Regions from separate parts of the Bradyrhizobium sp. CCBAU 51753 genome, predicted to be linked through region 1. Evidence: riboswitches for the same ligand, from Rfam matches in the RefSeq annotation. Region 1 holds a riboswitch; the other holds the start of a gene.

Region 1 (14,325 bases):
AACTCCGGCCTGAAATGCGCCCGCACGACGCCCATCACCTGGTCACGAACAGCAGCAGTATCCTCGCCTTCCGGCTGATTCACCAAAAAGTCCGAACCGAGGTTCGAGGTCATGATGATCAGCGTGTTGCGGAAGTCGACGGTGCGGCCCTGTCCATCGGTCAGGCGGCCGTCGTCGAGCACCTGGAGCAGCACGTTGAAGACATCCGGATGCGCCTTCTCGATCTCGTCGAACAGCACGACCTGGTAGGGCCGCCGCCGCACCGCCTCGGTCAGCGCCCCGCCCTCGTCGTAGCCGACATAGCCGGGAGGCGCGCCGATCAGGCGCGAGACCGAGTGCTTCTCCATGAACTCGGACATGTCGAGGCGGACCATCGCGGTCTCGTCGTTGAACAGATCAGCGGCGAGCGCTTTGGTGAGCTCGGTCTTGCCGACGCCGGTGGGCCCCAGGAACATAAACGAGCCGGTCGGCCGGTTCGGGTCCTGCAGGCCGGCGCGGGCGCGGCGCACCGCGGTTGCCACCGCATGCACGGCCTCGGCCTGACCGACGACGCGCTTGGCCAGCTGCTCCTCCATGCGCAGCAGCTTGTCCTTCTCGCCCTCCAGCATCTTGTCGACCGGCACGCCGGTCCAGCGCGAGACCACCTGCGCGATGTGGTTGGCGGTGACCGCCTCCTCCATCATCTCGCCGCCGTTCTCACGCGCCTCGACGTCCGCGAGCTTCTTCTCCAGGTCGGGAATCCGGCCATAGGCCAACTCGCCCGCCTTCTGGAATTCGCCGCGACGCTGCGCATTGGCCAGCTCGACGCGAAGCGCATCGAGCTCGCTCTTCAGCTTCTGCGCATTGGAGAGCTTGCTCTTCTCGGCGCTCCAGCGCGCGGTCAGCGACGCCGACCGCTCCTCGAGATCCGCGAGCTCCTTCTCCAGCGTCTGCAGGCGGCTCTTCGAGCCGGCATCGCTCTCCTTCTTCAGCGCCTCCTGCTCGATCTTGAGCCGGATGATGTCGCGATCCAGCGAATCCAGCTCCTCAGGCTTGGAATCGACCTGCATCTTCAGCCGCGCCGCCGCCTCGTCCATCAGGTCGATGGCCTTGTCCGGCAGGAAGCGGTCGGTGATGTAGCGGTTCGACAGCGTGGTCGCGGCCACCAGCGCGGAATCGGTGATGCGCACGCCGTGATGCTGCTCGTATTTGTCCTTGAGGCCGCGCAGGATCGAGATGGTGTCCTCGACCGTCGGCTCGCTGACATAGATCGGCTGGAAGCGGCGCGCCAGCGCGGCATCCTTCTCGACATGCTTCTGGTACTCGTCGAGCGTGGTGGCGCCGATGCAGTGCAGCTCGCCGCGGGCCAGCGCGGGCTTCAAGAGGTTGGACGCGTCCATCGCGCCGTCGGCCTTGCCGGCGCCGATCAGCGTGTGCATCTCGTCGATGAACAGGATGATGCCGCCCTCGGCGGACGAGACCTCCTGCAGCACGGCCTTCAGCCGCTCCTCGAACTCGCCACGGTATTTTGCACCCGCAATCAGGGCGCCCATGTCGAGCGACAACAGCTTCTTGTCCTTCAAACTCTCCGGCACGTCGCCGTTGAGGATGCGCAGCGCCAGGCCCTCGACGATGGCGGTCTTGCCGACGCCGGGCTCACCGATCAGGACGGGATTGTTCTTGGTGCGCCGTGACAGCACCTGGATGGTGCGGCGGATCTCCTCGTCGCGGCCGATCACCGGGTCGAGCTTGCCGTCGCGCGCGGCCTGGGTCAGGTCGCGGCCATATTTCTTCAGCGCGTCATAGGCGTTTTCCGCAGTCGCGCTATCGGCGGTGCGGCCCTTGCGCAGCGCTTCGATCGCCGCGTTCAGGTTCTGCGCGGTGACGCCGCCCTTGCTCAGGATGCTGGCCGCCTCGGTGCCCTTCTCGAGCGCGAGCCCGAGCAGGAGACGCTCGACGGTGACAAAGCTGTCGCCGGCCTTGTCGGCGGCTTTCTCCGCCGCATCGAAGGCGCGCGCCAGCTCCGGCGACAGGTAGACCTGCCCGGCACCGCTGCCGGATACTTTCGGCAGCTTGTTCAGCGCATCTTCTGTGGCTTTGAGGATTGCTCGGGAATTGCCCCCGGCGCGGTCGATCAGACCGCCGGCGAGCCCCTCGCTGTCGTCCAGCAGCACCTTGAGCAGATGCAACGGCGAAAACTGCTGGTGACCATCGCGAATTGCGAGCGACTGGGCAGACTGGATGAATCCGCGCGCGCGCTCGGTGTACTTCTCTACGTTCATTTCGTTTCCCTCGGCCTGCCGTCACCACCCAATCAGGCATGGTTCCGGCATCTTCATTGGGTTTCCGCGGGCCGCGTTGACGTTCCTCAACCAGCCTCTGGTCGTCGCCATCATTTTTCAGGCTTGCCGCAGATGTGGGCACTTGGTTCCAAAACGGAAGAGCCACGGCCTGCGATTTCGCCCGATGAAGCTCAGCGCCGCACGATGGCGACAAGGTAGCGGCAGGGCTGAGCACTCTCGTTACGGAAGACGATGTCCGACGGCGGACCGAGCTCGACGCGGTCGCCCGCAGCGAGCTCGTGGCGCACCGCGCCCTCCATCAGGACGAGGCGGCCGTCGATGACCCAGACCACCTGACGGATCAGGTGATAGGCGCTGGCGGGAAAGCCGGCCTCCTGTTTCGCAGGCAGCTCGATCTCAACCAGCTCCAGCGGATTGGCCGGATGCAGGAACACCTGCCGCCGCAGATAGGCCGCCTTCGGATCGCGCCACACCGGCTGATCCTTGGCCCGCTGCAGCCGCGCGCCTTCGCCCGCGGCCACCTCGAACAGCGCGGCCATGGTCAGGCCGTAGGCCGTGGCGATCCGCGACAGCGTCGCCGCCGTCGGGCTCGCCTCGGCTCGCTCGATCTTGCTGAGCATGGCCTTGGACACCCCGGCCCGCCCGGCGAGTTCCGCCAGCGACCAGCCGCGGCCCTCCCGTTCGGAACGGACGCGCCGCCCGAGAACCGTGTCCGCCTTGTCCTCTATAATTGACATAGTGTCTTATATAGTAGACGATAGGGTCGGTTCAAGAGATTTTTGAAGGAAAGCCCATGGTCATCCGCCCAGCCACGGAACAGGACGTTCCCGCGATCACCGCGATCTTCAATGAGGCGGTCGTCAACTCGAACGCGATCTGGACGGAGAAGCAGGATTCCGACGCCGAGCGGCTCGCCTGGATGACGGCGCGGCAGGCGCTCGGTTATCCGGTGCTGGTCGCCGCCGAAGGGCCGACGGTGCTTGGCTACGGCACGTTCGGCGATTTCCGGGCTTTCCCCGGCTATCGCTACAGCGTCGAGCACAGCGTCTACATCCATGCCGACCATCGCGGCCGCAGGCTCGGCCGCGTCATCGTCGACGAACTGGTGACCGCTGCGAAGGCGCTGGGCAAGCACGTCATGATCGCCGGCATCGACGGCGGCAACCATGCCTCGCTGCGGCTGCATGCGCAGGCGGGCTTTGTCGAGGTCGCCCGGATGCCGGAGGTCGGACGCAAGTTCGGCCGTTGGCTTGATCTCGTCTTCATGCAGCGTGTTCTCGACACGCCCGGCGCCGCCCGCGGCGATTGACCGCCAAAGTTGACTGCCATGGCGTGCTGACAGTTCTCCTCGCGCGCCAAACAGGCTAGAGCGGGCGGATGGAACAGACGCACACCTCCGCAAAAATCACCGGCATCTACCGCTATCCCGTCAAGGGCCTCACGCCCGAGCCCCTGCCCCGCGCCGAACTGAAGACCGGCCAGACGCTTCGCTCCGACCGCCGCTACGCGATCGAGAACGGCCCGAGCGGTTTTGACCCGGCCGCGCCGAAATGGCTGGCCAAGCCGCATTTCCTGATGCTGCAGCGGGACGAATGGCTGGCGCCGCTACGCGCCCATTTCGACGACGACAGCCACGTGCTGACGCTGCACCGGGATGGCGCGATGCTGGCCCAGGGCGACCTTGAGACCGAAGCGGGGCGCGCCGCGATCGAGCGCTACTTTGCCGTCCATCATCCGGACCGGATCAAGGGGCCGCCAAAAGTGCTGACGAGCCCGGGGCACAGCTTTTCCGACGTGCCCCGCAAGGTGGTCTCGATCATCAATCTGGCGAGCCTGCGCGCCATCGAGAATATGGTGCAGGCGCCGGTGCATCCGCTGCGTTTCCGCGCCAACCTCTATGTCGAGGGCTGGCCGGCCTGGCATGAAGCCACCCTGCTCGATCAGACCATTGCGATCGGCAGCGCGCGGGCGCAGGTGGTGAAGCGCATCACCCGCTGCGCGGCGGTCAATGTCGATCCCGATACCGGCGTCCGCGACCTCGTGGTCCCGAACACGCTGATGCAGCGGCTCGGCCACAATGAGTGCGGCATCTATGCCGAGACCATCAGCGACGGCGAGGCCGCGGTCGGCGATACGATCGCGCAGGTGGGCAGCGCGGGGCGCGTGCCCACCCATCATGCGATGCCTCAGTTCGGCATCACATAGGTGTAGATCCGGCCGCGCGACACCGGCGCCTCGCGGACGCGGTTGCCGTTGTTGCCCGAGATCATGATCGGATTGCCCTTGGCATCGATGCCGGTGATGATGCCGACATGGCCGCCGCCGCGGCGGCCCATCACGGCGATGGCGCCGACCTGCGGGCCGGAGATGCGCTGACCGTATTTGGCGAACGAGGCCGCCATGTCGGAGCCGGTGCCGCGATGGCCGGTATGCTGCAGCACCATGTTCATGAAGCGCGCGCACCACAGGCTGCGGCGGTCGGTCGGATTGCCGCCCAGGTAACGGCGCGCTTCCATGACGAGGTTGGATGAACCGAAGCTGCTCGCGGTGCTGAAGCTGTTTTCGAAGGTCACACCACCGGTGTTGGGCACGACGTCGGCGTGAGACACGATGCGCGTGCGAGACGTGAAGGGCGTGTTGGCCTCGGCGACATCCTCGGACTGCCTCTGGGCCGCCCTGCGCTCCGCGCGCGACAGCCGCGTCGCGTGCCGAGAGTGATGATGCGCGTAATGGCCGGCATGGGCCGAATGCGCGTGATGCGAATGACGGGGACGGGCGGACGCCGGAGCGGCGGAGACGACGGCGAGAGTGAACGAGCACAGAGCCAGCGCCAAAACACGAAGCGACTGGCGATACGCAAGCAACTGAATCATTCCTTATCAGGTCCTCTGTAGCACCCCCCGATCCCCATCGCGTTCCCTCCGGGAACGCGGCGGTGGTTTTGAAAATCGGGATGTGGCGAGAGGAAGATTTCATGCGGCACTGCGGGATCGATTTCTGGGTCATTCCGCGCAATTTCGGAGGCAAAAGCAGACGAGAACAGCCGCATTGCAGCCGCGGAAATTAACTGCAAATCTGGCGGCGGCCCACGAGAGGATCGTTCAATGCCCCACGCCATCACGAAAGATAATGTCCGCCTCTATTTCGAGGAGGCCGGCAGCGGAACCCCGATCATTTTCCTGCACGAGTTCGCGGCTGACCACACCAACTGGGAGCCGCAGCTGCGCTACTTCTCGCGCGGGCACCGCTGCATCGCCTATTCCGCGCGCGGCTATACGCCGTCGGACGTGCCACTGAGCGCCGACGTCTACACCCACAAGCACTTCTACACCGATGCGCTGGCGGTGCTCGACCACCTCGAAATCCCGCAGGCGCATTTCGTCGGGCTCTCGATGGGCTCCTATTCGTCGCTGCAGATCGGCCTCAACGCGCCGGAGCGCGCGCTGTCGATGACGCTCGCCGCGGTCGGCTCCGGCTCCAGCCTGGAGAACCTCGACGCCTTCCGCGCGCAATGCCGCGCCAATGCCGAGCAATATGAGGCGATCGGCTCGGTCGAGGTCGCCAAGCTGACGCGCGAGGCGCCGAGCCGGATTCCCTTCCTGCTGAAGGACCCGCGCGGCCATGCCGACTTCTACGCCGCGCTGGCCCGCCATGATGCCAAGGGCTCGGCCAACACCATGCGCAGCTTCCAGGGCGGCCGACCCTCGATCTACACCATGACGGACGCGATCCGCCGCGTGGTAACGCCGGCGCTGATCCTGTGCGGCGACGAGGACGACAATTGCATCGCGCCGAGCCTGTTCCTGAAAAAGCACTTGCCGGCAGCGGGGCTCGCGTTCTTCCCGAAGTCCGGCCACGTGCTCAATCTCGAGGAGCCGGCGCTGTTCAACGAGATGGTGGAGCGCTTCATCGCGCTGGTCGAGGCCGGCCGCTGGCCGGTACGCGATCCAAGGTCGCTGGTGGCCGCGCCGGTGTGAGATACCGTCATTGCGAGCCAACGGGTCGCGCGAACGCGCGCCCGATGACAGGCTGCGCGAAGCAATCCATGAGTCCGCATACGCGGAGGGGTGGATTGCTTCGTCGCTCCGCTCCTCGCAATGATGGTTTTGGCTACTTCCCCGTGCCGCCGCGGCTGAGCAAAAACACGCCCTGCTCGCCGAACATGTTCCAGACCCACCACGGCAGGTTGAGCGGCACCGGGCGGCCGTAGAGGTCGAGCGCGACGGCGCGCTCCATCTTGACGTTGATCTCGTCGCAGAGCTGCACGAAATCCTTGATGGTGCAGAAATGGATGTTCGGCGTGTCGTACCAGGTCGCCGGCAGGTTCTCGGTGCGCGGCATGTGGCCGCCGATCAAAAGCTGCAGCCGCATCTTCCAGAAGCCGAAATTCGGGAACGAGACGATGGCGCGCTGGCCGATGCGCAACAGATTCTCCAGCACCACCCGCGGCTGCCGCGTCGCCTGCAGGGTCTGCGACAGGATCACGTAGTCGAAGGCGTCGTCGGGATAATTCACGAGGTCGGTGTCGGCGTCGCCCTGCACCACCGCGAGCCCCTTGGCGACGCAGCCATTGACGCCCTCGCGCGACAGCTCAATGCCGCGGCCGTCGATGCCGCGGCTCTCCAGGAGCTGCAGCAACTCGCCGTCGCCGCAGCCGACGTCGAGCACGCGCGAGCCCGGCCGCACCATGTCGGCGACCAGGAGATGGTCGGTGCGATGGCCGCCGGTCCGCTCCGGCGCGACGCCCGGCAAGGGCAATGTCTGCTGCATGGTCATGACTGCACGTCGCCGTCGTTGAGCCCGCGGGCCTTGCCTGCGGCCTGCAGGAAGGCGCGGGAGATGTCGAAGAATTCCGGCACGTCGAGCAGGAAGGCGTCGTGGCCGCGATCGGTCTCGATCTCGGCGAACGACACCCGCGCGCTCGACGCATTCAGCGCGTGCACCAGCGCGCGCGATTCCGAAGTCGGAAACAGCCAGTCGCTGGTGAAGGAGACCACGCAAAACCGCGTCTTGATGCCGGTGAACGCGTTCGCCAGCACGCCGTTGTGGTCGGCGGCGATGTCGAAATAGTCCATCGCGCGGGTCAGGTAGAGATAGGAATTGGCGTCGAAGCGCTCGACGAACGACGAGCCCTGGTAGCGCAGATAGCTCTCGACCTGGAAATCCGCGTCGAACGAGAAGGTCGGCAACTCGCGATCCTGCATCCTGCGGCCGAACTTGCGATGCAGCGCAGCGTCCGAGAGATAGGTGATGTGCGCCGCCATCCGCGCCACCGCGAGGCCGCGATGCGGATGGGTGTCCTCGTCGACATAACGGCCGCCGCGCCAGTCCGGATCGGCCATCACGGCCTGCCGTCCGAGCTCATGGAACGCGATGTTTTGCGCCGAGTGGCGCGTCGCGCAGGCGATCGGCAGCGCGCAGAACACGCGCTCCGGATAGGCCGCGGTCCATTGCAGCACCTGCATGCCGCCCATCGAGCCGCCGACCACGCAGAACAGCGTGGTGATGCCGAGCCGATCGATCAGCATCGCCTGCGCGCGCACCATGTCGGGGATGGTGATCACGGGGAATTCGAGCCCCCACATCTTGCCCGTGGCAGGGTTGATCGAGGCCGGCCCGGTAGAGCCCATGCAGCCGCCGATCACGTTGGAGCAGATGATGAAGTATTTTTCGGGATCGAGCGGCTTGCCGGCGCCGACCATGGTGTCCCACCAGCCGGGCTTGCCGGTGACCGGATGGGTGTTGTTGACATGCTGATCGCCGGTCAGCGCGTGGCAGATCAGGATCGCGTTGGAGCGGTCGGCGTTGAGCTCGCCATAGGTCTGGTAGGCGATCTGGAACGGCGCGAGGTCGACGCCGCAATCGAGCTTGAGCGGCTGGTCGATGCCGAACTTCGCCACCAGCGACGACGGATGATCGGCCTCATGCGCGCGATCTTCGCTCTGGGCCGTGGGACTGAGTATCGGACGCACGTTGCTCATGTAGGCGACCCTGCCTCCGCGCGGGAGGCCTCGAACAGAAATCAGGCCATAAAAAACCCGGCCTGAACATAGGTTCGGCCGGGAGCGATCTGTCCCCGGCCTGTTTAGCGAGTTATTTAACGTGGCTGCAAGCCGGCCGGCTCAAATGACCACGGAGTAGCGGGAAACTAGTCCTCGGGCCCCCCGTCGTCAAGCCAGCCTGCATCCCGGCCCGATGGTTAACCGATTGCGCAGGGCTGAACCGCAAAGGGCTCATTTGCGAGGTTTCTCTTTGCTTTCGTCGCCCGTCTTTCCTAATCAGGGAGCGGTCCGCGGCCACATCGAGCCCGCCCGGACGAACAAGGTTTTCGCGATGTCCAACCCACCCCCGTCGCCGCCTTCGCTGGCCGAGCTGCGCAAGGAGATCGATGCGATCGACGAGCAGGTTCACCGCCTGTTGATGGCGCGCGGCGACATCATCGACCGCCTGATCCAGGTCAAGAAGACCCAGGAGGTCGGCTCGGCGTTCCGCCCGGCGCGCGAGGCCAGCATGATGCGCGAGCTGGTGCGGCGGCATCGCGGCATCCTGCCGCTCGACACCATCGAGAGCATCTGGCGCGTCATCATCTCGACCTTCACCTACGTCCAGGCGCCGTTCGCGGTGCATGCCGATGTCTCGGTCGGCGAGTCCGCGATGCGCGACTCGGCGCGCTTCCACTTCGGCTTCGTGGTGCCCTACGTGTCGCATTTCAGCGCACAGGCCGCGGTCGAGGCGGTGGCGAAGTCGAAGGGCGACCTCGCGCTGGTCTCGGCGATCGCCAGCCGGACGCCGTGGTGGAATGCGCTGGAAGCCGACGGCGCGCCGAAGATCATTGCGCGGCTGCCGTTCCTGGAGCGCGCCGACCACCCGGCCGCGCTGCCGGTGTTCGTGATCTCGCGGGTCGCCGACGATGCCATGGTGACAGAGGTGCAGACCTGGAGCGTGCGCGTCTCGGGCTGGACCGCCGAAGTCGCCCGTGCGGTGGCGCCGCTCGCCGAAATCGTTGCGGTGCCCGACACCGCCTTCGACGGCGCGGCGCTCTTGGTCTCGATCACCGGCACCGGCTTCGAGACCGTGAAGACGGCCCTGATCAAGGCCGGCGCCTCGGTCCGCTCGTCGGCCCTCGTCGGCAGCCACGCAACGCGCTATACGGTGCCTTCCAACGGGTCGGCCAAGGGTTGAGCCGCCCGCCCAAATTTTTGCTTGAGGCGTTTTCCTGACGCGAACCGGTAACCCCCTTCGCTGGAAGACGCGCTATTCGGAGTTGACGATGTCCCGCCCCGTGCCGAACCCCGGCATTCTCGATATTGCGCCCTACACGCCGGGCAAGGCTCCGACGCCGGAACCGGGCCGCAAGGTGTTCAAGCTGTCGGCCAACGAGACCCCGTTCGGCCCGTCGCCGAAGGCGATCGCGGCCTACAAGGCGGCGGCCGACCATCTCGAGGATTATCCGGAAGGCTCCTCGCGGGTGCTGCGCGAGGCGATCGGCCGCGTCTATGGGCTCGATCCCGACCGCATCATCTGCGGCGCCGGCTCCGACGAGATCCTCAACCTCTTGGCGCACACCTATCTCGCCCCCGGCGACGAGGCGATCTCGACCACCCACGGCTTCCTGGTCTACCCGATCGCGACCATGGCGAACGGCGCCAAGAACGTCATCGCGGCCGAAACCAACTTCACCGCCGACGTCGACGCCATCCTCAAGGTGGTGACGCCGCGCACAAAACTGGTCTGGCTCGCCAACCCGAACAATCCGACCGGCACCTATCTGCCGTTCGACGAGGTCAAGCGGCTGCGCGCCAGCCTGCCGTCGCATGTGCTCTTGGTGCTCGACGCCGCCTATGCCGACTATGTCTCGCGCAACGATTACGAGTTCGGGATCGAGCTGGTCGCGACCACTGACAACACCGTCGTCGCCCACACCTTCTCCAAGATCCATGGCCTCGCGGCACTGCGGATCGGCTGGATGTTCGGGCCGGCGCACATCATCGACGCCTGCAACCGCATCCGCGGTCCCTTCAACGTCTCGACGCCGGCGATGCTGGCGGCGGTGGCGGCGATCGAGGACTCCGCGCATGTGCAGATGTCGAAGGCGCACACCGAGCAGTGGCGCAACTGGCTCACCGAGGAAATCGAAAAGCTCGGGCTGAAGGTAACGCCAAGCGTCGCCAATTTCGTGCTGATCCATTTCCCCACCGACAAAGGCAAGACTGCGGAAGAGGCCGACGCTTACCTGACCCGGCGCGGCCTCGTGCTGCGGGCGCTGAAGAATTACAAGCTGCCGCATGCGCTGCGCATGACGGTCGGCACCGAGGAGGCCAACCGTCTCGTGGTCGAGGGGCTGCGCGACTTCCTGGCCGGAAAGTGAACGCTGACGTGACCACGGCTCCGCTGTTTAACCGCCTTGCGCTGATCGGCTTCGGCCTGATCGGCGGCTCGATCGCGCGCGGTGCCCGCGCGCAGGGCCTGGTCGGCGAGATCGTCACCACCGCCCGCTCCGAGAAGACGCGCGAGCGCGTCGCCGAGCTCGGCATCGTCGACAAGGTCGTCGCCACCAATGTCGAGGCGGTGCAGGATGCCGATCTGGTCATCCTCTGCATCCCAGTCGGCGCCTGCGGCCCGGTCGCGGCCGAGATCGCCGCGCATCTGAAGCCGGGCGCCATCATCTCCGACGTCGGCTCGGTGAAGGGCGCGGTCGCGCGGGACATGGCGCCGCATCTGCCCGGCGGCGTGCACTTCGTGCCGGCGCATCCGGTGGCCGGCACCGAGCATTCCGGGCCGGACTCCGGCTTCGCCGAGCTGTTCATCAACCGCTGGTGCATCCTGACGCCGCCGGAGGGCACCGATCCGGCCGCGACCGAGCGGCTGCGCGCGTTCTGGGCCGCGCTCGGCGCCAAGGTCGAAATCATGACGCCGGATCATCACGACCTCGTGCTCGCGATCACCAGCCATCTGCCGCATCTCATCGCCTACACCATCGTCGGCACCGCCGACGAGCTGGCGCAGGTGACGGAATCCGAGGTGATCAAATTCTCCGCCGGCGGCTTTCGCGACTTCACCCGCATCGCCGCCTCCGACCCGACGATGTGGCGCGACGTCTTCCTCGCCAACAAGGAGGCCGTGCTGGAGATGCTCGGCACCTTCAACGAGGATCTGTCGAAGCTCACCCGCGCGATCCGGCGCGGCGACGGCGAGGCGCTGTTCGAGCACTTCACCCGCACCCGCGCCATCCGCCGCGGCATCGTCGAGACCGGCCAGGATTCCGCCGCCCCCGACTTCGGCCGCCCGCATGCGAATTTGAAGAAGCCGGGATAAGCACGCGGCTCTCGCCCAGCGCCGCGCGTCAGCGCGAGCGGCAGCCGGTCGGGTCGATCGATGGGTGCGAGGCGACGTAGTCGATCTCACCGCGCGTGATGCCGATGTCGATCAGCTCGCTGTCGCTCAACTGGCAGAGCTGGCGTCGCAGCCTCGCGCGCTTGCGCCATTCCTGGAATGCTTCCCAATACACCTCGAGCGGACTGTAGACCGGCCGCCTTGTCGCGGCCGGTACAGGCTCGGTAGTCCCGTAGATCCTGCTCATTGTGGTACTACCCGGTCTGATGGGTTGACCAGACCAGATTGGCGCAGCAGGCGAAGGCGCGCTTAATGGCCAGCTTACATTTTCATTACCGGCGGCTTATTCTTGCGGCTCCGGCCGCAGGGGTTTTCGCTTCGTCGGCACGGTGCGGGAATATGTGGCCGCGCGCGAACGAAGTTATGCGGGCATGCGCATGGCGGCGGTTCCGGAGGGCTGACGAAGGGGGTGCCGGCGATCCCGTCGAAGTGCTATTGATCCAGATCAATGAACGACGCGAGCTGAACCGAAATCTAGGCAGCGGTGTCTGCCCTCGTGCGAGTTCCTCCCATGGCTACATTGATCCGAACTCTGCTGGCCGGCGCCCTCGCGCTGGCATCACTCGGCGCCATCACGCAGAAAGTACGCGACCAGGGCTATACCGATACCGAGATCCGGATCGGCAATCTGATGCCGTATAGCGGCGCGCTGGAAATCTTCGGCCAGATCGGCAAGGCGGAAGCCGCCTATTTCGACATGATCAACGAACGCGGCGGGATCGGCGGCCGCAAGATCCGCTTCATGTCCTACGACGATCTATCCGACGCCGCCAACGCCATGGACCTCACGCGCATTCTGGTCGAGACCGACAATGTGCTGTTGATGTTCGGCTCGTTCGGAACAGCGGGGAATCTGGCGGTGCGGAAGTATCTCAACGAACGGCGGATCCCCCAGCTGTTCGTTGCCTCCGGCGATGAGCACCTGAATCAGCCGTCCGTCTATCCATGGACCATGGGCTGGCAGCCCTCCTACCGCGACGAGGGCCGCATCTACGCCAATTACATCCAGGCGTTCTATCCCGGCAAGAAGATCGTGGCGCTCTGGCAAAACGACACGTTCGGGCGGGAATTATTCAAGGGGCTGGAGCAGGGCCTGGGCAAGGTCGCGCAGAACATCAGGGTCGACATCGCCTATGATGTCGATGATCAGCATCTCGACGGTCACGTCTCGATCCTGAAGCGCTCGGGGGCCGAGGTGTTCGTGTTTGCCGGGGTGCCGGACAATGCGGCCAAGGTGATCCGGTCCGCGGCCGACCATGGCTGGCGGCCGGTGTTCATCCTCAACCAGATGGCATCGTCGATCGAGACGGTGCTCAGGCCGGCCGGCATCGAGAACGCGACCGGCGTCATCACCGCCGCCTTCCTGAAGGATGCCAGCGATCCGGCCTGGAAGGACCAGCAGGACACCGGCGCCTGGCGCAGCTTCCTCGACAAGTACACGAAAGCCGGCGGCAAGGATGACGCTGCCGCCGTCTATGGCTATGCCGCCGCCGAAACGCTGGTCCAGGTGCTCAGGCAATGCGGCAACGACCTGTCACGCGACAACGTCATGAAGCAGGCGGCGGCGCTCAGGGATTATCAGGCCGCCGCGCTGCTCCCGGGCATCAAGATCAACACCGGTGGCTTCCGGCCGGTCGAGCAATTGCGGCTGCTGCAGTTCGACGGCCGCAGCTGGCAGCCGATCGGCGATGTGCTCGATACCGCGTTCGCGGATACGAGCAGGAAGTAACGACGGTCGGTGCGCCCCGACACGCGATGGCGGGCCAGGCGCGCAAAAAGCCGTTCAGTACCGTCGCAGCAGGCCGCGCACCGCGCTGGCCTCGCCATAGTCGGCGCAAGCGCGTTGCGGGTCTTCGATCAACTCTGCATGGACGCGCTTGAAGGTCCTGCCGGCCGCCTCCGACACCTCGGGGCGGAAATTGGCGGGATCGTAGTCCACGCCGTCGTGCGCCTTGATGGCGGTGTCAAAGGCATTGATCATCGCCATCGCGGCATCGGTGCTGCCGAGCAGACTGGCGCCGAGCTGCACGCCGCCGGCACCATTGGCCTCGTAGCCGGGGCAGCGCTGCTCGAGCACCGCGGACGCGATGACGACCTGTTCGAGGAACGCCGCCTCGGCGTCGGTGAGCGTTGCGGCACCCGCCTGTCCCGGCGCGATTATCGCGAGCAACGCGACGGCTGACAATTTGATGTTCATTGTCGTGGTTTTCCCTGCGGCGGTCGAACCATGACCAATTGATCGATTGCCGAATGACGATAGCACAAGCCTGTTCTTCAGGAAGACACGCCAGCTACCGGGCCAAGGCCGGGCTTCAACGTCGGCTTTCGCCGGCGAGGCGGACGTCGCTGGCTGAGCGTCTCGGCAGCAGGATGCCGAGATTGTGGAGGCGGCCTCGATAAAATTCGTGCTATGTTGAACGAGGCATTACCCAACGCCTCCTATCGCATTGCAAAGATTTCGTCCGTGGCGCGTCGGTGCTGAGGGCTCGAAGGAGAGGACTGCATGGGTCTAACTCTTCCTGGAAATATTCCCGTGGCTGCGGAGAGCTTTGAGGCACTTCTGAAGCTTGGCGATCCATGGCCACTCGGTCATCAGGCACAAGCCTTGGTGCTCGTTACCAAGAATGCGAGTGACCCGTGTATGGTGTGG
Region 2 (14,325 bases), 1.7 Mb from region 1:
GGCCACAGAGCTCCGGATCGCTGCGCAGTTCCGCGGCGAGCCGCGCGGCACCGATCCCACGCGTCCAGTAGTCGCGCATCGGTTCGCTGGCGCCGGCCAGCAGCGCGGACACCAGCACCCAGCCGCCGGCGACGATCGGCAGCGCGAACGGACGCCATGCACGCCGCGCGCGCAGCGCCTGCACCCAGTCGGCCGATCCCAACGCCGCCACGATGGTGAACAGCACCACCGACAGAAAGATGAAGCGGTATTCCTTGTGCGCGATCAGGCTGTGAAAGACCAGGTTCACGAGCGCCACCGCCAGCAGCAGCGGTGCATGCCGCCGGCCACGCCAGATCGCGGCGAGCGGCAGCACGATCGCCGCCGACCAGACGACCAGGAAGTTGACGAGATAGGCCGAAGGCGGCGACACGCCGAAATCGGCCGCGCGATCATGATAGAGGTTCTGCGCGATATTGCCGATCAACCAGCCGAACGGCACCGCGCCATGCGCGATGTCGATCACGCCGGCGAACAACAGAGCGAGCAGCCCGCCGGCGACCAGCGGAATCAGGTTTCGCCATGCGGTCCAGCATGTCCCGAGCGCGAGCACGGCGATCGCCGGCGCATACTGAAAGCGGCAGACAAAGGCGGTCGCCAGCAACGCACCGCCGATGACGAGCCGCTGCTGCGACGGGCCGTTGGTCAACAGCAGCGCCGCCGGCACGATCAGCGCGGTCGCGAGCGGCTCACCCAAGGTGTGCGGAGCAAGCAGGATCAACTCGAACCAGATCGCGGCGGCGAATGCCGTGATGATGGCGTGGGTGCGCGAGATCCGCGCGCCGATGAACCAGGCGCTGACCACGATCGACAGCGACAGCAGCGCGGCCACCAGACGCGGCACCACGAAAGCGCCGGCGCCGCCCGGCGCAATCCAGTCACCCAGCGCGACCGGACCGGCCAACAATGTCGGCAGGAACCAGCCGCGGATGCCCTCACGCCACTCCCACGTGACGATGCTGTCGTGGCCGAGCATTCGCCACGCCGGCTCGAGGTATTGGAAGACCTCATCGGGATACATGACGGTGGGCCAGAAGGCGAGCGCCAGGCGGACCGTCAGCGCCAACACCAGCACCACCGCCAGCGGGTGAACACGCCGGATCGATAGTCCAGCCACACCTTCGCGGCCAGGCGCCGGACGGGCGCCCGCTGCCGTCAGTGTTCCGTCGATTGCGTCAGGGAGCAGCATGTTGCCGAACAGATAGCGTCGAAAGCCTTTAGGATGTGTGACCGAAACTTGCACATCGGAGGTTGCCTGATGGCCAGGAACCGGCGTCATCGTTAACCGAGCGTCAAGATTCCGGATGCGCGCGACGGCAAGGGTGTTATGATCCTGCCTGTGGGGTTGGTGGCGTCATGGCGGGGCGTGGGTACACCATTTTCGACACGGCGGTCGGCCGATGCGGCATCGCATGGGGCGAGCTTGGCGTCGTCGGCGTGCAGCTTCCCGAACTTCGCGAGATCGAGACCCGCAAGCGGCTGTTCCAGCTCTATCCCGATGCGCGCGAGCTGCGGCCGCCCGAAGAGATCGAGACGGCAATCGAGGGCATCGCTGCGACGCTGCGCGGCGGCAACGGCGATCTGAGCGGCGTGGCGCTCGACATGACCGGCATCCCGGCCTTCAACCAGCGCGTCTACCAGTTTGTCCGCAGCATTCCCCGCGGCGAAACCCGCACCTATGACGAGGTGGCGAGCGCCTTGCGCGTCTCCGGCGCGGTCTATTCGGTGGCGCAGACGATCGGCCGCAATCCCTTCATGATCATCGTGCCCTGCCATCGCGTACTCGAGGCCGGCAACTATGCCGACCGGATCTCGCCGAACGGCGGCAGCATCTCCAAGCGGCGGCTGCTCTCGATCGAGGGCGCGCGAACGATCGCGAGCAAGACCTTGTTCGACGTTCTGCTGCCGGTTGCGCCACCACGACCCCATCCCTAAATCTGGGGCATGAACCGCACCCCGCTGCTGCAGCGCGAGCGCATTTCCGTGACCGAGTTTCGCTGCACCGCGGAGCCCGGCGACAAGCCATTCGCCGAGCAATTCCTCAGCCATTCGGTGTCGTATGTCCGCAAGGGCAGCTTTGGCTGCCATTGCCGCGGCCGCTTCCACGAACTGGTGACAGGCTCGATCCTAGTCGGCCATCCCGGCGACGAATACATCTGCACCCATGACCACGTGGTGGGCGACGAGTGCCTGTCGTTCTTCCTGGACCCGGAGCTGGTGGAGACCATCGGCGATCGCGCCGCGGTCTGGCAGATCGGCTCGGTGCCGCCGCTGCCCGAACTGATGGTGCTCGGCGAGCTCGCGCAAACGGCGGCAGCTGGCAACAGCAATGTCGGGCTCGACGAGATCGGCCACCTCCTGGCCAGCCGCCTGGTCGAGCTGGTGTCCGATCGCCCGGCAAAGCCGCTCACCGCCAATCTGCGCGACCGCCGCCGCGCGGTGGAGGCGGCGCTGTGGATCGACGCCAATTCGCACCGCGCCATCGATCTCGACGACGCCGCGGTGCAGGCCGGCCTCAGCACCTTCCATTTTCTGCGGCTGTTCTCCGCCGTGCTCGGCGTCACCCCGCATCAATATCTGGTGCGCTCGCGGCTGCGCCACGCGGCGCGCCGGCTTGCCGACGACGACAGCCCGATCACCGACATCGCCTATGACGTCGGCTTCGGCGACCTCTCCAATTTCGTGCGCAGCTTCCATCGCGCCGCCGGCGCGCCGCCGCTCAAGTTCCGCCAGGCCTCGCGCGGCGACCGCAAGATTTTCCAAGAACGTCTCGCACTGCAATAGCTAGGGTTGCTCCAGGTCGCGCGTCAACGCGCTAACTTTGGAGAGCCTTCATGTACGACCACATCGGATTGCACGTCGCCGATCTCGACGCCAGCGTGCGCTTCTATACTGCTGCACTGGCGCCGCTCGGCTTCGTGCTCTGCTCCCGCGACGACAGCGGCGCCGGCTTCGGCCCAAAGGACGCCCCTGCGCTCTGGCTCTATCTGGACAAGGGCAAAAAGGCCGGTGACGCCCACATCGCCTTCCGCGCCCCCGATCACGACGCGATCAAGCAATTCCATAGCGCAGGCGTGAAGGCCGGCGGCAAGGACAATGGCGCGGCGGGTCACCGCAAGGACTACAGCCCGACCTATTATGCCGCGTTCCTGATCGATCCCGACGGCAACAATGTCGAGGCGGTCTGCGCTTAAGGAGCCGCTGCTCGTGTTCCGTCATTGCGAGCGAAGCGAAGCAATCCATCGCTCCGCACGCGTGGAAGGATGGATTGCTTCGTCGCTTCGCTCCTCGCAATGACGGTCTTCCACATCACAAAGGATCAAACCATGGCTTCCATCTACAAGGACATTCCTATCGACGCACCGGCCGACCATGTCTGGGACGTGCTACGCGATTTCGGCGCGGTGCATACAAGGCTGGCGCCGGGCTTCGTGACCGACAGCAAGCTCGACGGCGATGCGCGCATCGTCACCTTTGCCAACGGCTCGGTAGCTCGCGAGACGCTGGTCGATTGCAGCGACAGCCGGCGACGGCTGGTCTATGCGATCAAGAGCGAGCGGCTGACGCAGCACTCGGCCTCGGCCCAAGTGTTCGCCGAGGGCGACGGGCGCTGCCGCATGGTGTGGATCACCGACGTGCTGCCGAATGAGATCGCGTCCTATATCGACGCGCAGATGGACCTCGGCGCCGCCGCGATGCAGAAAGCGCTGGCGCAATCCGCGAAGGCGAAGAGCGCGGCGTAGCGCGGCCCGATCGGAACAACTCTGTCACCGTCACCCTGAGGAGGCCGCTTCTTCAGCGGCCGTCTCGAAGGGTCGACGGCCTCCGCTTCATCCACGAGCATGTTGAAGCATCTGGGCCGTGCATCCTTCGAGGGCCGCTGAAGAAGCGGCCACCTCAGGATGACGGGACTGAGTTGCTCTGCTTGCTCAGTGTCATCACCCGCGGATGCGGGTGATCCAGTATTCCAGAGGCCGCAGTGCTTGAGCCGATGGGCCGCGGCGTACTGGATCGCCCGGTCCATGTGCGCAATTGCGCACAGGCCGGGCGATGACAGCAGTGGATGAGGAGATAGCCTCACATCCTCGATGGTGGGCCAGGATTGCTCAAGAGAGCGCCGGCCGCACCTTGGCGATCGGCGCGGGCTTGCCCCAGCGGGTCAGGACCACGCTGAGGCATGACATCACGCCAAGCACGCCCATCGAGGCGGCGGCGAGTGCGAAGAAGTTTTGCGCACTCGCCTCATGGGTCGACAGCCACCAGCCGCCGGCGCAGATGAAGATCAGCCGCGCGGTCTGCGCCAGCACAGGACCGACCACCTTCGCCGCACCCTGCGAGGAGAAATACATCGACATCGCAAGCCCAATGAAGGCGTACATCGGCGCTGCCGTCGACAGGTACTGATGGCTGGTGGTCCGCACATGCGGATCATTGGTGAACAGATTGACCCAGAGATCGGGGAAGATTGCGATCAGACTGCCGATCACGCCGACCGAGAGAAATGACACCGTGCCGGCGGTCCAGGCGATCCGCCGGGCGCGCGCGATGCGGTCGGCGCCAACAGCCATGCCGATCATCGGCACCGAGGCGATGCCGACGGCGAATGCGACCGAGGTCAGCATGAATTCGAGCCGCGCGCCGATGCCGTAGCCGGCCAGCACAGCGGTGCCGAACTGCGCCAGCATGTGGGTGAAGATCGAGATGGTCAGCACCGATTGCAGCGGCGAGAAGCAGGAGATGGCGCCGACCTTGAGAATGTCGATGAACATCGCCCATTGCACCCGCAACCCCCAGAGCTTCGGCACCACGCGGGCGCGGCCGGAGAACAGATACCAGCCCATCACGCTGATGCTGATCGAATAGGCGATCAGCGAGCCGGCGGCGACGCCGCGCATGCCGAACTGCGGCACCGGGCCGAGCCCGAGTCCGAGCGTGCCGCCCAGGATGATCTGCCAGCACGCGGACGACAGGATCATGGTCGAGGGCAGCTTCATGTTGCCGGTGCCGCGCAGGATGGCGGCCATGGTGTTCATCAGCCAGGGCAGCACGGCGCCGCCGAAGAAGATTTGCGAATAGCCGATCGCCTGCGCCAGCACATTGCCGCGGCCGCCAAGCAGTTCGAGCAGGCGCGGCCCGAAGATGAGCATGCCCAGCATGAAGGTCAGGCCGAAGCACAGCCCGATCAGCAGCGCATGCGCCGCGAGCGTCGAGGCGCGCTCGACGTCGCCGGCGCCGAGCGCACGCGCGATCGACGATGCGACGCCGCCGCCCATGGCGCCGCCGGACATCGTCATGGTGAGAATGACGCAGGGAAACAGCAGCGCCATCGCTGCCAGCGACTCGACGCCGAGCCGGCCGATATAGGAGGTCTCCGCGATCACCACGCAGGTGCCGGCGGACAGCGCGATCACGTTCGGCCAGGCCAGCCACAGCAGCGTGCGCAGGATCGGCCCGTCGAGCAGCTTGTTGCGCGCGGGCGTCGTCACCGGCGGCGGCAGCGGCCGCTCGGCTTCGTCGACAGGTATTTCGGCGAGGCCGAGATCGGACATCTGTTCTCCCGCGCGCGCGATCTTCAGCCGCCGCGCCACGGTGTTTCCCTACCATGGCCGCGGCCGATTTCACGTGCGCGGGACGCAAGGGGGGCCTGCGTGATTGCCGGTGAACCTGGACGCTAGCCGATCGACCAGACTAACGGCGCATTGGCGGCCCCGTTCGGCTGCAGATGCACCGGAATATGCCGTCCGCAGCCGGCCGCCAGGCCCTCGAACAGGCCGATCAGCACGCTGGCGCAGGCCGGATGATAATCGGCGACATCGGCCATCAGCTTCCAGCCCTGCTGGCGGATTTCGAACTGGCCTTCTGACGCGCTGATCTCGGCGACATCATCCTGCGCCTCGAAAAGCGCGCGCAGGAACGCGGCAAATTCCGCCGCACGGCCGCGGTTGCCGCCGAGTGCCTGCGCCACCTCGTCGAAATACTGCATGCCAATCAGTTTGCCGGTGAGATGCAGCAGATAGCGCGCATCCTCCGGGCCGAACACCTGCACCATCACAGGCGCGGCGGTCCTCACATATTCCATCGCGTAGTTGCGATAGGCCTTCTCCAGCCGCGGCTTCGGCCAGCGGTCGACCGGCAGCGCCGGCGCGGCCTTTGGATCGAAGGGCGGCGCTTCGAGGTGGCGCGCGAAGACGAGACGCTGGTCGAGCTCGAGCGGATGATCGTATTCGCAGTAATAGCCCTCGAGCCCGTCCTGCCCGTCGACGCTCTGCTTGGTGCAGACGAAGCCGAGCCTGAGGTCGCCGAGCGCAACGCCGTTATTGGCGTGCCAGCCGCGCAGCATCGCGCGCGAGACCTCGCCCGGCACGCCGCAGATCGCGGTGCCCTTCCAGATCCAGCGCGGCGGCGGGTAGCGGATCCAGGCCTTGCGATCGGTCTCATGCATGTATTCGACATGCACGCCACCGATCCAGTTGGAGAGGTAGTGATACTGCGCGGCGGCGACCGCCGGCGGCAGATGATCGAGGCCGAGCTTCTTCAAGCCGGGCAGGAAGCGCTCCTGCTGCTGGCGGCGAAACACCCGGAAGACAAACTCGGCCGCGTCAGCCGTACCGCGCCGCGTCACCACGGTGAGGATCAGGCCGGTGAAGAAGGCATGATAGAGATCGGCGACGCTGCGCCATTTCCGCCATTGCGCTTCGTGTGCGCTCTCGCCTGCGGTCATGTTCGCTCCCGATGTGTTGCTTTGCGCAAGTGTGTCATCGCAAGAGAGCCGGCGCAACCAACCACATATTCGCTGTCATCGCCCGACTCGATCGGGCGATCCAGTATTCCAGAGGCGATCGTTATCGATCGAGAAGCCGCAGCGTACTGGATTCCCCGCTTTCGCGGGGAATGACAGCGGAGGGAATTGACGCACAATCGTAGCCCGGATGGAGCGAAGCGCAATCCGGGGCAGGTGCATCCGCGGACACAGCAGCCCCGGATTTCGCTGCGCTTCATCCGGGCTACGGAATTTTCTTACACGCGAAAATGCTTGGAGAGCTTCAGGCCCTGCGCCTGGTAGTTCGAGCCGATGCGCTGGCCGTAGAGCGCGTCGGGACGCTCCAGCATGCGCTCGTAGACCAGGCGGCCGACGATCTGGCCGTGCTCGAGGATGAACGGCACCTCGCGCGAGCGCACTTCGAGCACGGCGCGCGCGCCCTTGCCGCCGGCGCCGGCATAGCCGAAGCCGGGATCGAAGAAGCCGGCATAGTGGACGCGGAATTCACCGACCAAAGGATCGAACGGCACCATCTCCGCGGCGTAGTCCGGCGGCACCTGCACGGCTTCCTTCGAGGCCAGGATGTAGAACTCGCCGGGATCGAGGATCAGGCTGCCGTCGGGGCGCGCCTTGATCGGCTCCCAGAAATCGTCGACCGGATAGCCGGCGCGGCGGTCGACGTCGACCACGCCGGTGTGGCGCTTGGCGCGGTAGCCGACAAAGCCGTTGGAATTTTCTCCGGAGAGATCGACCGACAGCGCTACGCCCTCGGCGAGATCGGCATTGTCGATGTCGACCAGCCGCTCGGCGGCATGCAGCGCCTCGAGCTCGTCGGCACTAAGGATGGCTTCGCCGATCCGGAAGCGGACCTGGCTCAATCGCGAACCCTCGCGCAGCAGCACCGGAAAGGTCTTCGGGCTGATCTCGGCATAGAGCGGACCGTGATAGCCGGCGCCGATCATGTCGAAGCGGCGAGTGCCGTCGGCGATCACGCGGGTGAAGACGTCGAGCCGGCCGGTCGAGCTCTTCGGGTTGGCGGCGGCGACGATCTCCGGCGGCAGCGCCAGGCTTTCCAGCAGCGGCACGATGTAGACGCAGTTGGTCTCCAGCACCGCGCCGTCGGACAGGTCGATCTCGTGCAGCTTCAATTCGTCGATCCGCTCGGCGACAGTGGCGTCGGGCCCCGGCAGGAAGCTGGCGCGGACGCGGTAGGCGATGTCGCCGAGCCGCAGGTCGAGGCTGGCCGGCTGGATCTGGCTCTCGACGAAGTCATAGGCGGGCAGAATCAGCCCGGCGTCCGCCATCTCCGCGATCATGCGGTCGGGCAGGATTCCGTTGGATTCATCTTCCAGCGTGAACGACACGATGTGGTCCTTCGGCGGTCCCTCGACTGCCCCTCGGGATGGCCCAAAATCATACATTGAGCGGCCATCCAAGCCCTAGATATAGGCTTTTACGGGTTATCCGATGACCGCCTTGACGAAAAGGGCGCGAGGGAATATCAGCAGCGTTATCCCGTGGTGATTTGAGCCGGCCGGCTTGCAGCCACGTTAAATAAGTCGCTAAACAGGCCGGGGACAGTGTGATCCCGGCTTGTGGAGGTAGCTCCAGGCCGGTTTTTTTTGTGGCCGTTTTCCCCGGAGGGACGGCCGCGTCGGAGGTCACATGTCTGAGTCTGAAGTCACCCGCTATCGCCCTGAAACCCGCCTGGTCCATGGCGGCACGCTGCGCTCGCAATTCGGCGAGACGTCGGAGGGGCTGTTTCTCACCCAGGGCTACGTCTACGACAGCGCGGAGCAGTGCGAGGCGCGCTTCAAGGGCCAGGACCCCGGCTTCATCTATTCGCGCTATTCCAACCCGACGATTGCGATGTTCGAGCGCCGCATGATCGAGCTCGAGGGCGCGGAAGCCGCACGCTCGACCGCGACCGGGATGGCCGCGGTGACGACCGCGATCCTGGCGCCGCTGAAGGCGGGCGACCACGTGGTGGCGTCGAAGGCGCTGTTCGGCTCGTGCCTTTACGTGGTGCAGGATTTGTTGCCGCGCTACGGCATCGAGACCACGCTGGTCGACGGCCTCGATCTCGACCAGTGGCAGCGCGCGCTGCGGCCGAACACCAAGACCTTCTTCCTGGAGAGCCCGACCAATCCGACGCTCGACGTGCTCGACATCGCGGCGATCGCCAAAATCGCGCACAGCGGCGGCGCGCGCCTGATCGTCGACAACGTGTTCGCGACGCCGATCTGGCAAAGCCCGCTGTCGCTCGGCGCCGACGTCGTGGTCTATTCCGCGACCAAGCACATCGACGGCCAGGGCCGCTGTCTCGGCGGCATCATCCTGTCGTCGGAAGCCTTCATCGCCGAGCACATCCATAATTTCATGCGCCAGACCGGCCCGTCGCTGTCGCCGTTCAACGCATGGGTGCTGCTGAAGGGCCTCGAAACGCTCGGCGTCCGCGTCCGCGCCCAGACCGACACTGCGGCGAAGATCGCCGAAGCGCTGGCGACGCATTCGAAGGTGACGCGGCTGATCTATCCGGGCCGCGCCGACCATCCGCAGGCCGACACCGTGAAGAAGCAGATGGGCGCCGGCTCGACCCTGGTCGGCTTCGAGGTCAAGGACGGCAAGGCCGGCGCCTTCCGCTGCCTCAACGCGCTGAAGATCGCGCGCATCTCCAACAATCTTGGCGACTCCAAGAGCCTGGTCACGCATCCGGCGACCACGACGCATCAGCGTCTGGCGCCGGAGGCCCGCGCCGAGCTCGGCATCAGCGAAGGTTTTATTCGCTTCTCGGCCGGCCTGGAGCATCCCGACGATTTGATCGAGGATCTCGCGCGCGCGCTGGAGAAGGTGTGAGGCTGAGGTAGAAGCCGAGAGCGGGCTGTACTCCCTCTCCCGCTTGCGGGGGAGGGCTGGGGTGGGGGTCTCTCAACGGGTCATATTGCGGAAACAGCCCCCACCCGCCGCGCTGCGCGCGTCGGCCTCCCCCGCAAGCGGGAGAGGCGAGCGGAGCGAGCCGTTACGTCGCCGCCGTGGTGACGCCGCCGTCGACCACGATGGTCTGGCCGGTCATGAAGGTCGAGGCGTCGGAGGCGAGATACGCCACGGCGCCGGCGATCTCGTCGGGCTCGCCGATGCGGCGCAGCGGCGTCGATGCGGTGCGGCGCTTCAGATTGTCCGGATCCTCCCACAGCGCGCGGGCGAAATCGGTCTTCACGAGGCCCGGCGCCACGCAATTGACCCGCACGCCCTTCGGCCCCCACTCGCCGGCGAGGCTGCGGCACAGCGCGAAATCCGCCGCCTTCGAGATGCCGTAGGCGCCGATCACCGTCGAACCACGCAGGCCGCCGATCGAGGAGATGATCACGACCGAGCCCTTGCCGCGCTCGGCCATCTGCGGGATCGCGAGCGCCGAGAGCCAGATGTTGCTCTTGACGTTCGAGCCCATGATCTTGTCGAAGGCCTCGTCGGTGATGTCGAGCAGCGGGCCGTAATACGGATTGACCGCGGCGTTGCAGACCAGGATGTCGATCTTGCCGTAGTGCTTCAGCGTCCCCGAGATCAGCGCCTCGACCTCGGTGCGGCGCGCGATGTTGCAGGGGATGACGAGCGCATCGCCGCCGGCCTTCTTGATGCCGTCGGCGACCTCCTGGCAGGCATCGGCCTTGCGCGAGGAGATCACGACCTTGGCGCCGAGCTTGGCCAGCAGTTCGGCCGAGGCGCGGCCGATGCCGCGGCTCGAGCCGGTGACGACGGCGACCTGGCCGGTGAGATCGAATGGCGTGTTCTTCATTGTTGTTGCCTCCCTGAGGTTCACACGTCATTCCGGGGCGCGACGCAGTCGCGAACCCGGAAATCAAGGGTTGGCGCGAGATTCCGGGTTCTCGCTTCGCGAGCCCCGGAATGACGGTTGGAAAGAGCTACGCCAGCAGCCCGCCGCCCTCGCTGACGCGGCGGAGGTGATAGTCGGTGTCGCCGAGCGTGTTCTCGATCATGGTCAGGCGCTTGAAATAGTGGCCGATCTTGGCCTCCATGGTCATGCCGATGCCGCCATGGAGCTGGATCGACTGCTGGCCGACGAATTTCAGCGACTTGCCGACCTGCACCTTGGCCGCGGCGACCGCCGACGAACGCTCCTTGGCGTCGTCGAAGTCGGACGCCATGGTCGCGAACATCGACATGCTGCGGGCCTGCTCCAGCGCCACGAACATGTCGGCGGCGCGGTGCTGCAGGCTCTGGAACGAGCCGATCGCAACGCCGAACTGCTTGCGGGTCTTGATGTACTCGACGGTCTCCTTCAGCGACTCGTCCATCGCGCCGACCGCCTCCGCGCACAGCGCGGTGCGGGCCTCGTCGGCGACGCGCTCGATCAGCGGCAGGCCGTTCCCGGGATCGCCGATCGCAGCGTCAGCGCCGACCTCGACATTGGTGAAGGTGATGTCGGCCGCGTGCAGGCCGTCCTGGGTCGGATAGCCCTTCTTGGTGACGCCCTTGGCGTCCGCCGGGACCAGGAACACGCCGATGCCGGTCTTGTCGCGCTGGCCGCCCTTGGTGCGCGCGGTGACGACGAGCACGTCGGCGTTCTCGCCGTTGAGCACGACGAATTTTTCGCCGTCGATGACCCAGCCGTCGCCCTTCTTCTTGGCGGTGGTGACGACGTCATGCAAATCGTAGCGCGAGTTCTTCTCGAGCTGCGCGAAGCCGAAGGTCTGGCTGCCGTCGATGATGCCGGGGATGTACTTCGCCTTCTGCGCGGCCGAGCCGCCATGGCGCAGGAAGCCGCCGGCGATCACGACAGTGGCCAGATAAGGCTCGACCACCAGCGCCTTGCCGAGCGCTTCCATCACGATCATGGTCTCGACCGCACCGGCACCGAAGCCGCCATCGGCTTCCGCAAACGGCAGACCGAGCAGGCCCTGCTCGGCGAGCTTGCCCCAGAGCGTTTTGCTCCAGCCGCCCTTCTCCTGCATGTACTTCTTGCGCGCATCGAAGTCGTAGGCATCGGTCAGAAGCCCGTCGACGCTTTCCTTGAGAAGCCGCTGCTCCTCGGACAGATCAAAATCCATGTTACCATCTCTCCAAAATCACGCGGGCGCTTGCCCCGATCTCCCCTCGTCATCCCCGCGAAAGCGGGGATCCAGTACGCCGCGGCCGTCATTGCGACCCACGACGGCCGCGGCGTACTGGGTCCCCCGCATGCGCGGAGGACGACAGTTGAATGCGCGGCTTACAGCCCCAGCACCGCCTTGCTGATGATGTTGCGCTGGATCTCGTTCGAGCCGCCGTAGATCGAGACCTTGCGGTTGTTGAAGTAGCTCGGCGCGATCTGCGCGGTCCAATCCATGCTCTCGTTGGAGCCCGCATCGCCATGCTCGTCATAGGGCGCGGCGAACGGCCCGATGATCTCCATCAAGAGCTCGGTCGTGGTCTGCTGGATTTCCGAGCCCTTGATCTTGAGCACCGAGGACGCCGGATTGGGCTTGCCCTTGCCGTGCTTGCCCTCGTCGGCGACGACGCGCAGCTGGGTCAGCTCGAGCGCCTTCAGCTCGATCTCGCACGCGGTGAGCTTTTCGCGGAACGCGGGATCCTCGATCACCGGGCGGCCGCCGGCCTCGACCTTGGACGCCAGCGCGCGGATGCGGCGCAGCCGCTCCTTCGAGACGCCGACCCGGGCGATGCCGGTGCGCTCATTGCCGAGCAGGAATTTGGCGTAATCCCAGCCCTTGTTCTCCTCGCCGATCAGATTTTCGTAGGGCACCTCGACGTCGTCGAAGAACACTTCGTTGACCTCATGGCCGCCGTCGATGGTCTGGATCGGCCGCACGGTGACGCCCTTCGACTTCATCGAGAACACGATGAAGGAGATGCCCATCTGCTTCTTCGCCGCGGGATCGGTGCGGCAGAGGCAGAAGATCATGTCGGCATGCTGGGCCAGCGTAGTCCAGGTCTTCTGGCCGTTGATGATCCACTTGTCGCCACGGCGCTCGGCCTTGGTCTTCAGCGAGGCGAGGTCCGATCCCGAGCCCGGCTCGGAAAAGCCCTGGCACCACCAGTCGTCGACATTGGCGATGCGCGGCAGGTATTCCTTCTTCTGCTTCTCATTGCCGAAGGTGTAGATGACAGGGCCGACCATGCTGACGCCGAAGGCGAGCGGCTGCGGCGCCGGATAGGACTGCAGCTCTTCGTTGAAGATGTAGTGCTGCACCGAGGTCCAGCCCGTGCCGCCATATTCCTTCGGCCAGTGGGTGACGCCCCAGCCCTTCTTGTTGAGGATGCGCCACCAGGTGACCATCTCGTCCTTCGACAGATGGCGGCCTTCCTGCAGCTTGCGGCGGGTCTCCGGCGGCACGTTGTTCTTGAAGAACTCCCGCACCTCCTCGCGAAACGCTATCTCTTCCTTGGTGAAAGCGAGATCCATCGGATCCTCCTTTAGTAAGATTCCAGAACTCTTTCTTGGTCGTCCCGGCGAAGGCCGGGCGACGGAATTCAGCGCGATCCTGATGCAGCCTGTTGCAATTGCGATTGAGGTGTCTTCGGCTGCTGCTGGCGCAATTCGTGGCGCGACAGTTTTCCGACCGGCGTGCGCGGCAGCTCGGCGACGAACTCGACCGCCGCCGGCAATTCGTGCTTGCCGATCTTGCCGGTGAGGAACGCGCGCAACTCTTCGGCCGAGAACGGCGCCTGCCCGTCACGCAGCTTGATGAACGCCTTGGCCGCCTCGCCGCGGTAATCGTCCGGGATGCCGATCACGATCACCTCCTGCACGGCGGGATGCGTGTAGATCGCCTGCTCGATCATCTGCGGATAGACGTTGAAGCCGCCGGAGATGATCATGTCCTTCTTGCGGTCGACCAGAAAGAAATAGCCGTCGGCGTCCATGTAGCCGATGTCGCCGGTGAGGAAGCGGTCGCCGACGAAGGCCTCGGCGGTCTCCTTCGGCCTATTCCAGTAGCCTTTTGTGACATTCGGGCCGCGGATGCGGATCTCGCCGACCTCGCCGACCGGCATCACTTTCGTCGAATCCTCCAGCGACACCACGTCCATCTCGATGCCGGGCAGCATCAGCCCGATCGAGCCGGGCTTCTCCGGCCCCTCCTTCGGATGGCCGGTGCCGGGCGAGCAGGTCTCGGTCATGCCCCAGCCGCTCTTCAGCTTCATGCCGACGCGGCGCTCGAAGATCTTTGCCACCTCGACCGGCAGCGGCGCGCCGCCGGAGCCGCAGGAGACCAGCGACGACAGGTCGCGCTTGTCGAGATCGGGCAGCGCCGCGATCGCGATCCACATCGTCGGCACGCCCGGAAACGCGGTGGCGCGCTTGACCTCGATGTCGCGCATCACGGCCTCGACGTCGAAGCGCTGGTGCAGCGAGATCAGATGGCCGCGCCGGATCGACGACAGCAGCACGACGGTCAGCGCATAGATGTGAAACAGCGGCAGCACGCAGATCACGCGCTCGATCGCGTTGCGCTCGAGCCGGGCCGGCTTGCCCCAGACATCGTAGATCGACACCGCAGCGGTCAGGTTGC

The links. Region 1 has a riboswitch for S-adenosylmethionine ahead of XH93_RS38765 (homoserine O-acetyltransferase). Riboswitches for the same ligand answer to the same signal wherever they lie in the genome.
Region 2: another riboswitch for S-adenosylmethionine. It lies ahead of XH93_RS04500 (O-succinylhomoserine sulfhydrylase); the one in region 1 lies ahead of XH93_RS38765 (homoserine O-acetyltransferase).

Annotation. Positions count from the first base shown of each region.
Region 1 covers NZ_CP030037.1:8,418,389-8,432,713, forward strand. The annotation lists gene clpB (ATP-dependent chaperone ClpB) at 1-2,261, opposite strand, end outside; gene XH93_RS38735 (helix-turn-helix transcriptional regulator) at 2,453-3,019, opposite strand; gene XH93_RS38740 (GNAT family N-acetyltransferase) at 3,076-3,591, shown strand; gene XH93_RS38745 (MOSC domain-containing protein) at 3,660-4,487, shown strand; gene XH93_RS38750 (TIGR02594 family protein) at 4,469-5,155, opposite strand; gene XH93_RS38755 (alpha/beta fold hydrolase) at 5,387-6,259, shown strand; gene metW (methionine biosynthesis protein MetW) at 6,393-7,058, opposite strand; gene XH93_RS38765 (homoserine O-acetyltransferase) at 7,055-8,263, opposite strand; SAM riboswitch at 8,347-8,426, opposite strand; gene XH93_RS38770 (chorismate mutase) at 8,616-9,464, shown strand; gene hisC (histidinol-phosphate transaminase) at 9,553-10,650, shown strand; gene XH93_RS38780 (prephenate/arogenate dehydrogenase family protein) at 10,659-11,597, shown strand; gene XH93_RS38785 (DUF1127 domain-containing protein) at 11,626-11,862, opposite strand; gene XH93_RS38790 (ABC transporter substrate-binding protein) at 12,187-13,404, shown strand; gene XH93_RS38795 (hypothetical protein) at 13,459-13,872, opposite strand; gene XH93_RS38800 (hypothetical protein) at 14,179-14,325, shown strand, end outside.
Region 2 covers NZ_CP030037.1:975,776-990,100, reverse strand. The annotation lists gene XH93_RS04540 (4-amino-4-deoxy-L-arabinose transferase) at 1-1,228, opposite strand, end outside; gene XH93_RS04535 (methylated-DNA--[protein]-cysteine S-methyltransferase) at 1,396-1,974, shown strand; gene XH93_RS04530 (AraC family transcriptional regulator) at 1,984-2,823, shown strand; gene XH93_RS04525 (VOC family protein) at 2,874-3,233, shown strand; gene XH93_RS04520 (SRPBCC family protein) at 3,366-3,782, shown strand; gene XH93_RS04515 (MATE family efflux transporter) at 4,146-5,588, opposite strand; gene XH93_RS04510 (hypothetical protein) at 5,711-6,760, opposite strand; gene XH93_RS04505 (2'-deoxycytidine 5'-triphosphate deaminase) at 7,057-8,115, opposite strand; SAM riboswitch at 8,307-8,386, shown strand; gene XH93_RS04500 (O-succinylhomoserine sulfhydrylase) at 8,465-9,655, shown strand; gene XH93_RS04495 (SDR family NAD(P)-dependent oxidoreductase) at 9,819-10,592, opposite strand; gene pimD (pimeloyl-CoA dehydrogenase small subunit) at 10,720-11,865, opposite strand; gene pimC (pimeloyl-CoA dehydrogenase large subunit) at 12,027-13,217, opposite strand; gene pimA (dicarboxylate--CoA ligase PimA) at 13,286-14,325, opposite strand, start outside.